Regions from separate parts of the Endozoicomonas sp. SESOKO3 genome, predicted to be linked through region 2. Evidence: riboswitches for the same ligand, from Rfam matches in the RefSeq annotation. Region 2 holds a riboswitch; the other holds the start of a gene.
The links. Region 2 has a riboswitch for thiamine pyrophosphate ahead of thiD (bifunctional hydroxymethylpyrimidine kinase/phosphomethylpyrimidine kinase). Riboswitches for the same ligand answer to the same signal wherever they lie in the genome.
Positions count from the first base shown of each region.

Region 1: another riboswitch for thiamine pyrophosphate. It lies ahead of thiC (phosphomethylpyrimidine synthase ThiC); the one in region 2 lies ahead of thiD (bifunctional hydroxymethylpyrimidine kinase/phosphomethylpyrimidine kinase).

Region 1 is NZ_JAHHPR010000792.1:3,934-8,360, forward strand. It holds gene KDK18_RS14025 (DUF2608 domain-containing protein) at 1-722, opposite strand, end outside; gene thiC (phosphomethylpyrimidine synthase ThiC) at 837-2,564, opposite strand; TPP riboswitch at 2,651-2,755, opposite strand; gene KDK18_RS14035 (phosphohydrolase) at 2,822-3,490, opposite strand; gene KDK18_RS14040 (phosphodiesterase) at 3,487-4,317, opposite strand.
Region 2 is NZ_JAHHPR010000736.1:3,155-7,581, reverse strand. It holds gene xerC (tyrosine recombinase XerC) at 1-63, shown strand, start outside; gene KDK18_RS12980 (HAD family hydrolase) at 60-767, shown strand; gene KDK18_RS12975 (hypothetical protein) at 936-1,490, shown strand; gene thiD (bifunctional hydroxymethylpyrimidine kinase/phosphomethylpyrimidine kinase) at 1,558-2,376, opposite strand; TPP riboswitch at 2,374-2,476, opposite strand; gene mutM (bifunctional DNA-formamidopyrimidine glycosylase/DNA-(apurinic or apyrimidinic site) lyase) at 2,630-3,445, opposite strand; gene KDK18_RS12960 (MATE family efflux transporter) at 3,646-4,427, shown strand, end outside.

The DNA of each region.
Region 1 (4,427 bases), on a different contig from region 2:
ACGCCTCTGGGTGGGTTTGCCTTGAAATAATCAATAGCACGATCCATCATGCCAAAATGCAGGTCCAGATCACCCGTATGCGGTGAGGTGAAGACTCTTTTCCCTGATGCATTCGCTCTTGCGTGGGGCAAGGCCAGGTCATAAGGCTTCTCTTCATCAGGAGCCCGGTGTCTTGCACATTGAATCCGGATATCCACTTTCTCGGATTCCATAAAGTCCCTTAAATGGGCTTCCCAGTCACCCCCGTCTCTGCTTTTAGTGGTCAAACAGAACATTGTTATCAGGTTTTCAACTGCTGCCTGTATTTCATCCTCTGGCGCTTTGTTCAGGAGCAACTGAACCAACTCAACCTCAGCCTCATGCAACACCGTCAGACTCGCCTGATTTACCGCTATAAACTCATCATTCCACTCACTGGCTTTTCTTGGCGTGGCCGGATTTGTGATTGACACATCTCTTTTGAACAGCGGGGTTGCAGACCCGGTGGCCGTTTGTACTATACGACTAACACCCTGCAACTCCGGCTTATCCATGAGTTCGTTCTCTCGCTCGTAATAAATTTTTACGGAGCGACAAAAAGCAGTGTACTTATCAGACGGCCCCCGAACCCAACCGACTTTTTCCGATGACAATTGCCCCCTATCAAGGATGGGGTACTGGCCTGCAGCGTCTTTACGGGATTGAAAGAAACTCAGAAATGATTGAGGAGAAAACGGAACCACTATGACCTCCTGGATTGAGCAAAGCACTCCCAAAAGATTAGCAAGCAGTGGTGACGTCATATATTCGACAGGTCAGAAGGAGTCAGCCAGACGACTGACTCCCAGCGTTTATTTTCAGGCAGTTTCTTCCAGTTCGCGAACATCCTGAGTCATCCGCATGGGACAGAAATCAGGTCCGCACATGGAGCAGAACTCTGACTCCTTCGCACCTTCCTGAGGTAATGTCTCATCGTGATAGGCTTTTGCCGTATCGGGGTCCAGAGCCAGGTTAAACTGATCCAGCCAGCGGAATTCAAAGCGCGCCTTGGACAAAGCATTATCACGAATCTGGGCACCGGGATGACCTTTGGCCAAATCAGCAGCATGAGCGGCAATTTTATAGGCAATCAGACCTGCTTTTACATCATCTCTATCAGGCAGACCGAGATGCTCTTTGGGTGTGACATAACAAAGCATCGCACAGCCATACCAGCCGATCATGGCAGCTCCGATACCTGAAGTAATGTGGTCATAGCCCGGTGCCACATCAGTCGTCAGAGGCCCAAGGGTATAGAAAGGCGCTTCATGACAGTGCTCCAGTTGCATCTCCATGTTTTCCTTAATGAGGTGCATGGGCACATGGCCCGGTCCCTCAATCATGACCTGAACATCGTATTCCCAGGCAATTTTTGTCAGTTCCCCAAGGGTTTTCAGTTCGCCAAATTGCGCTTCATCGTTGGCATCGGCGATACAACCAGGTCGCAAACCATCACCCAGAGACAGGCTGATATCGTACGCCTGACAGATCTGACACAGCTCACGGAAATTGTCGTAAAGGAAATTCTCGGCATCATGCATCTCTGCCCACTGCCCCAGAATACCTCCCCCCCGGGAAACAATACCTGTCACCCGGTTTCTGGTTTTAGCAACATGTTCCCTGAGGACACCGGCATGGATCGTCATGTAATCCACGCCCTGTTCTGCCTGCTCGATGATGGTGTCCTTCATGACTTCCCAGTTCAGGTCTTTCACCTTGCCTTTGACCTTTTCCAGAGCCTGATAGATAGGCACCGTACCGATAGGCACTGGCGAGTTCCTGATAATCCACTCACGGGTTTCATGGATGTTCTTGCCTGTGGATAAGTCCATCACCGTATCGCCACCCCAGCGAACAGACCAGAGCATCTTTTCAACTTCTTCTTCAATGGAAGAGGTCACCGCAGAATTACCAATATTGGCATTGATCTTCACCAAAAAGTTACGCCCGATAATCATGGGCTCGGACTCAGGGTGATTAATGTTGGCCGGGATAATGGCCCGCCCTTCAGCGACTTCCTTTCTGACAAACTCTGGAGTGATGTGAGAGCCTTCGGTACGCCCCATATTCTCACGAATCGCAATAAACTCCATTTCAGGAGTGATTATCCCCTGTCTGGCGTAATACAGCTGTGAGACATTTTGGCCCGCCCTGGCTCTGCGGGGCGTTCTCAGTGCTTTGAAGCGAATCTCCTGCAGACGCAGATCAAACTGACGGGAGCGGGCAAATTCTGAGGACCGATCGTTGAGCAGCTCAGTATCAGCTCTTTCTTCAATCCACTTTGAGCGCAAACCCGGCAAGCCCTCATTCAAATCATGAGGAACACCACTCTCCGTGTAGCTGCCCGACGTATCATAAATCCGAACCGGTTCATTCTTGCCGCCACCAAAACGCTCAGGGGTATCGTGCAGATGAACTTCTCTCATACCGACACGAATGTCTTCGCGACTGCCTGTTACATAGGTTTTTTGGGAGTTGGGAAAGGGGCGACAGGCGTCCATCAGTAACTGCCGGTCAAAACCGGACGCATTTTTCTCGCAAGCCATCGTTTCAGTATCCTTCACGTTGAGTTCATGACTGTTTTCCAGTTCAAGACTGTTTTCCAGTTCACGACTGTTTCGAAATAGCTTGCCGGATAGGCCATCTTGTTCCCTTCGCAGGTATTAACCTGAGCAGGTTCTACGGATTCCGAAAAAAAAACTTTCGGTCTCAGCCCGTGGCGCTCCGACAAGATTGCCGGAAAGTATAAGCAGATTGCTAAGAGGTTAATAGTACAAAGATACAAAAAAAACCAAGACTTTATTTAGCTGTAGTCGCCTGAAAGCTCCTTACACAGCTGAGTTCGGAAGGACTGCAAAAAGTCGCTGTGACGAACTGCCATGTTGCGCCCGGGCTCTGTTTTCATGGTCTTCTGAATCTGCAAGAGCTTGATTTCAAAATGATCCAGTGAGTACTGACGATCGTTCAGTGTCCTGTTTTTCCCCATAGGGTCTTCGGGATCAAACAGTTTCTGGCCCAGCTTGCCACCCGTATAAAAACAACGGGCAATGCCAATCGCCCCAAGGGCTTCCATCCTGTCCGCATCCTGAACCACTTCAGCTTCCAAAGTTTCAGGGGGGATGTTAGCGGAATAACTGTGAGTTTTTACTGCATGACACACGGCAGCGATCAGGTCTTCAGGAAACGCCAGAGATTTCAGGCAAACTTCAGTCTCTTCAGCCGAAAGGGTGGAAGCTTTCGAGCGCTCCGGATGGTTTTTTGGCAACACAACAATATCGTGAAAATAACAGGCAGCAAGAACCACCAGCCGGTTAATGTCAAAATGGCCTTCATCCATCAGCTGTTGTGCCGTTTTCCAGACCCGCTGAAAGTGGGAAATGTCGTGAGAGGCATCCTCGCAATCCCGGTCTTGCAGAAATTCTACAAAACGTTTTTCCCAGTTTTTCAGAAGTGCAGGTTCATTAAATTTCATAATTCAGGGTCCAGAGGCTTTTGATAGCGCTGACAGGCTCTGCTGTTAATAGTGGGAGAATCATGCAAAAAATTGTGAGTGTGGACAACCAGTCTGTCGGGATGAATATCTACCAGGTTATAAACTGGAGGCTCTGGCGAAACAGAGTCAGGCTTGGGGTTATCAAAATTAAAAGGTGTCTGATGAACCAGAGAAGGTGGGCATGAAAAGCTGATTCCCTGCCAATGACCCGAAACAGAGCGGTGCAAATGACCGAAAAACAAATGCCTGATCCATTCTTTGTGGGGCTGAATCATTGACCTGAGTGCTTCTGAATTGACCAGATTGTCCCTGTCCATGCTTGCCAATCCCGTTTCAAATGGAGGATGGTGCATAAACAGACAAACCGGTTTGTTTGCAGCTTCCAGTTCATGCTTCAGCCATGCCAGTCTTTGCTCGCAGAGAACCCCACTGCGTTTTCTGTCATCCAGCGTATCCAGACAGATCAGGTTGACCAGTTCTGTCTCAACCGTAAATTGGATAAAGCCCTCCTGCTGCCTTGGATGGTTTGGGAAAACATCCAGAAAATTTTGTCTGTGATCATGATTGCCCATCAGGCAGTAAACCGGGAAAGACAACCTGTCGAGTTCTTCTTTCAAGGCTTTATAGGCCTCTTTTTCGCCCCAGTGAGTCAGGTCACCTGTGATGATGCAAGCGCTGGATTCCGGCACTTGCTGCAAAAGTGTGTCGACGCAGTGCTTCAACCTTGCCTGTGGGTCAATGTCATAATTCAACATTCCCGCCGGAACTAACTGGGGATCAGAGAAGTGTACAAATCGATAGGTCATGTAATGCGACTCCGTTATTGTTCTCAGCTTGAATGATCGTTCGGAAAAGTGCTCGCTTTAGGGGAAGCCCGTTTACAACGGGTTCCCAGACTGGCGAGACTGCCAACCAA
Region 2 (4,427 bases):
CAAGAGCCTTCAGCTAACAAAGAGCCTTCAGCTAACAAAGAGCCCAAAAGGAAAAAACAATGATAAAGCTGATCACTTTCGATCTGGATGACACACTCTGGGAAAACATGCCAGTGCTGATTCGGGCAGAACAGAAAGCCTGGAAAAAACTCTGTGAATACTGGCCAGAAACCCACGAGAGAATGACACCCAAAGAAGTGTTCGAGTATCGGGTCAAACTGTTGGAAGATCGTCCGGAGCTCAGATATCAGATTACGGAACTGCGCCGGTTTTCTCTGCAGAAGGTTCTGCAAAACTGTGATTGTCCTGAATCAAGAGCTGAAGAAATTGCCGGTGACCTGATGCGGGAGTTTATGGAGTGGCGTCATGATGTGAAATGTTTTCCGGAAGTTCAGCCGGTTCTCTCTCACCTGTCAGCAGACTACACTCTGGCTGCGGTCACTAATGGTAATGTCGATGTAGAGAAATTATCGGTCAGTGAGTTTTTTGATTTTGCTCTCAAGGCAGAAGATTACAACAGTCTGAAACCGGAACCGACTCTATTTTTGAAAGCCATGGAACGTGCCGGAGTTACTCCGGACGAGACCCTTCATGTAGGAGACTGCCTGAAAGCCGATGTGGCAGGTGCCGGAGCATTGGGAATTGGTACCGTCTGGTTTAATCCTGCTGATAAGGCATTCAGTGGCGATCGCAGACCTGATTATGAAATTCGATCACTAACCGGTCTGCTCAGAGTTTTGGACAAGGATCTTCAGCCAGAATATTAAATACCTGACCAGTTAGTTTTGCCTGACGGGGCAGGTGTTTAATTCCGTCTATTGCCAGGATCAGAGGCAGTGAGACAGTGCTGTCCTCTGGTATTTTTTGTCAGGCATCTCTGGGACTTAATATATATTTCATTGATCTATATGTTTTTCGATACCGGGGAACTGACAATGAAACTTAAATATGCAGCTTGTATAGTAATACTTCTGTCTTTTACTTGTTTGCACGCTGATGAAGTAGAAAAACAGATAATAGGCACTTGGCTTGTCAGAGATAATTCACCTGTTAAGAAATATATAACTTACCACCCACCTCGTCGCACTACAAACCCGACAAAGTTTCGAATTAGAGGTTTCAGAGAATACTGTAGTCGGGACGTATTATACGGCAGATATGATGTAGTTATGGACATTCCGGGACTTAGTCATAAAGTAATAGGTATTTCTGGTGTATGGTTTTTCCCGAGAGACTCAGAGGAAAAGTTGATCTTAGACTATGGCTGCAAAGACGCTGATCCAGATAATATTAAACCACGCCCAAACGAATGTATTTGCCCGCCTGATGGTTTTTTAGCTACTACCAGAATTCTAAAAGCTGATGATAAGGAATTTATCTACGAAGAATACAATCCAGAAAGTAAGGTATTTGACAGAAACAACGCTGTAAGAGTTCCAGTGCAGTCACTGGAACAGATAAAGCAACTACCGTATCACGATGAAATCTGATTTACTTTTTTGATGCCAGACAGGCAAAGCAGCATCTCTTACTGCGACATCAAACATTCAGACCAGATCACCAGATTTTGTAGAAGTGGTGTACAGGTCCGTTGCCTTGGCCTATGTTCAGCTGATCGGCGTGGGCAATGGCTTGCGCAATGTATTTTTTAGCCTCTGGGATGGCTTCTCTCATGGTGTAACCACGAGCCAGTAATGCGGTAATGGCTGAGGACAATGTACAGCCTGTACCGTGAGTGTTACTGGTGTTTATCCAGTTGGATTCCAGTCGGTGCAGAGACGTACCGTCGTGATAAAAATCGACGGCCTTATTATCACTATTGTCGCCACTCAGGTGACCACCTTTCAGAAGGACCGCTTCAGAGCCCAGCGCCAGAAGAGGCTCAATCATATCGATCATCTGGTCGGGATTTTTGGGCAATGGACGATCAAGCAGCACCGCAGCTTCATGCAGGTTGGGTGTGATCAGGCTGGCTTTGGGAATCAGTGATTGCCTGAGGGTCTCAATAGCGGCCTGTTGTAGCAGAACATCACCGCTGGTAGCCACCATTACAGGGTCAACCACAAGATAAGCCGGACCGAAGTGAGTCAGAGTATCCGCTACCGTCGTGATAACATCTGGCTGGCTCAACATGCCCACTTTTACGGCCCTGATAGCGAGGTCCGAGAATACTGAATCCAGCTGTTGACGGACAAAGGCGGGTTCAACGTCAAGGATACCCTGAACGCCCTGAGTATTCTGGGCAGTCAGAGCGGTAATGACACTGCAGCCATAAGCGCCCAGTGCTGAAAAGGCTTTCAGGTCTGCCTGTATACCGGCACCACCACCACTGTCTGATCCGGCAATGGTAAGGGCGACAGGCGTCTCATTAGTCATCGTCATTGTTCGGTTTCCTACGCCGGCATCATCCGGTTCAGGTTCAATGGGTCTCTCTCAGTCCGGGAAACATTCATCCCGGACACCCCAACCAGCGGTGCGAGTCTATTTTGTTTCTATAGTGATGTCTATTGCTCAAAAGGCCCGTTACATCCCCGCTCAGGAAATTTTGGCTGATAGTGAAGGAAGAAGCGGTGTATTTCCCGAAAGTCATGCTCCTGATCGCCAGTCATCATCATGTTCTTTCTTTGGATTACCGCTGGCATCTTTTACAGTAGCAGGTACAGCGATTACCCAGCCGGATCTCAACTATCGGTGTTGAGCAATGAACGCAGGGTTCCCCCTTGCGTCCATAAACAGCCAGTTCTTGTTTGAAATAGCCTGGCTTGCCGTCACCCCCGACAAAATCCCTCAGGGTGGTTCCACCCTGCTCAATGGCTTTTGCCAGAGTCTCTTTGATGCTTTCGGTCAGTCGCTCGTAGCGGGCTCTGGAAATTTTTCCGCAGGGCCTGTCAGGCCGGATACCTGCTTTGAACAGGGCTTCGTTGGCGTAGATGTTCCCGACCCCGACGACCACATGGTTGTCCATGATGAACGTTTTTACCGGCTGTTTTTTTCCCCGGGATTTGAGATGAAGCCTACGGGCTGTGAATTCATCACCGAGAGGTTCCGGACCGAGTTTGCTTAACAAGTCATGTTTCATGATATCGTCGTCGACCCACAGAACCGCCCCGAACCTCCTCGGGTCGGTGTATCTCAGCGTTATCCCATGACTGAAAACCAGGTCGATATGGTCATGTTTCCGGGCTTCCTGTGGTTCTTTCAATATGCGCAGGCTTCCGGACATCCCCAGGTGAACCAGCAGGGTTCCAGCGTCGGTTCTGATCAGAAGATACTTCGCTCGTCTTGCGACAGAACGGATAACCCGGCCAGATAAATGCTGCTTTAAATGTTCCGAAACCGGCCAGCGCAGTTGCGGATTGCGGACGATAACATCCGACACGGTCTGACCTACAATATGAGGTGCAATGCCCCTGCGGGTCGTTTCAACTTCAGGTAATTCAGGCATCCACCGACAGTAGCAAATATGTCGTCAAAAGGCGATGTGATCGGCCTCTGATGGCAAAGGAAATAAGTAGAAATCCCGCGCCGGACCCCAGAAAGTAACGGCAAATTAGCCATATCAAATGCTGTCATGTGACTGATAAGATGGTTCCACTTTTATCCCGGTTCAGTTTTGGTAAAAGCACACCATAGCAGTGAGAGAAAATGACAGCCAACCCAACTTTATACCAACGATATTCCAGGGAACTTAGAGAACTTATTTATTTATCAGCCCCGATTCTGGGTGCGCAACTGGCGACCACTGGCATGGGCTTTGTGGATACCAGTATGGCGGGTCAATATTCTGCACAAGATCTGGCGGCAGTAGCCATTGGCTCCAGTATCTGGGTCCCGATTTATCTGTTAATCAGGGGTATCCTAATGGCGACGACACCGACAGTCGCCCATCTGTTTGGCGCCCAAAAAGTTGACCTGATTGCTTCACCGGTTCGACAGGCCATGTGGCTTTCTCTGGCGTTAAGTGTGGTCGGCATGGTCTTGATGATGAACCCTATGCCACTGCTCAATGTTCTGGAAATCAATGCCGAAATGGCTGCTAAGACGGAAGCCTACCTGGAAGCATTGGCCTGGGGGGTACCCGGCATCTGTTTATATCAAACCATGGTCAGCTATTGCGAAGGGCGCGCTATTACCAAACCGGCCATGCTCATCAGCTTTGTCGGTTTGTTGATCAACATTCCGGTTAATTATGTATTGATCTATGGCAAATTCGGCTTTCCTGAAATGGGTAGCGTAGGCTGTGGTTATGCAACAGCCATTTGCTTTTGGATCATGTGCCTGTTGATGTTCTGCTATACCCGGTTCAATCAAAAGCATACAGAAGTGAATCTGTTTGATCGCTTTGAATGGCCTGCAATGAGCCGTATTGTTATTCACCTGAAACTGGGTGTCCCCATCGGTCTGGCCATCTTTTTTGAAGCCAGTAT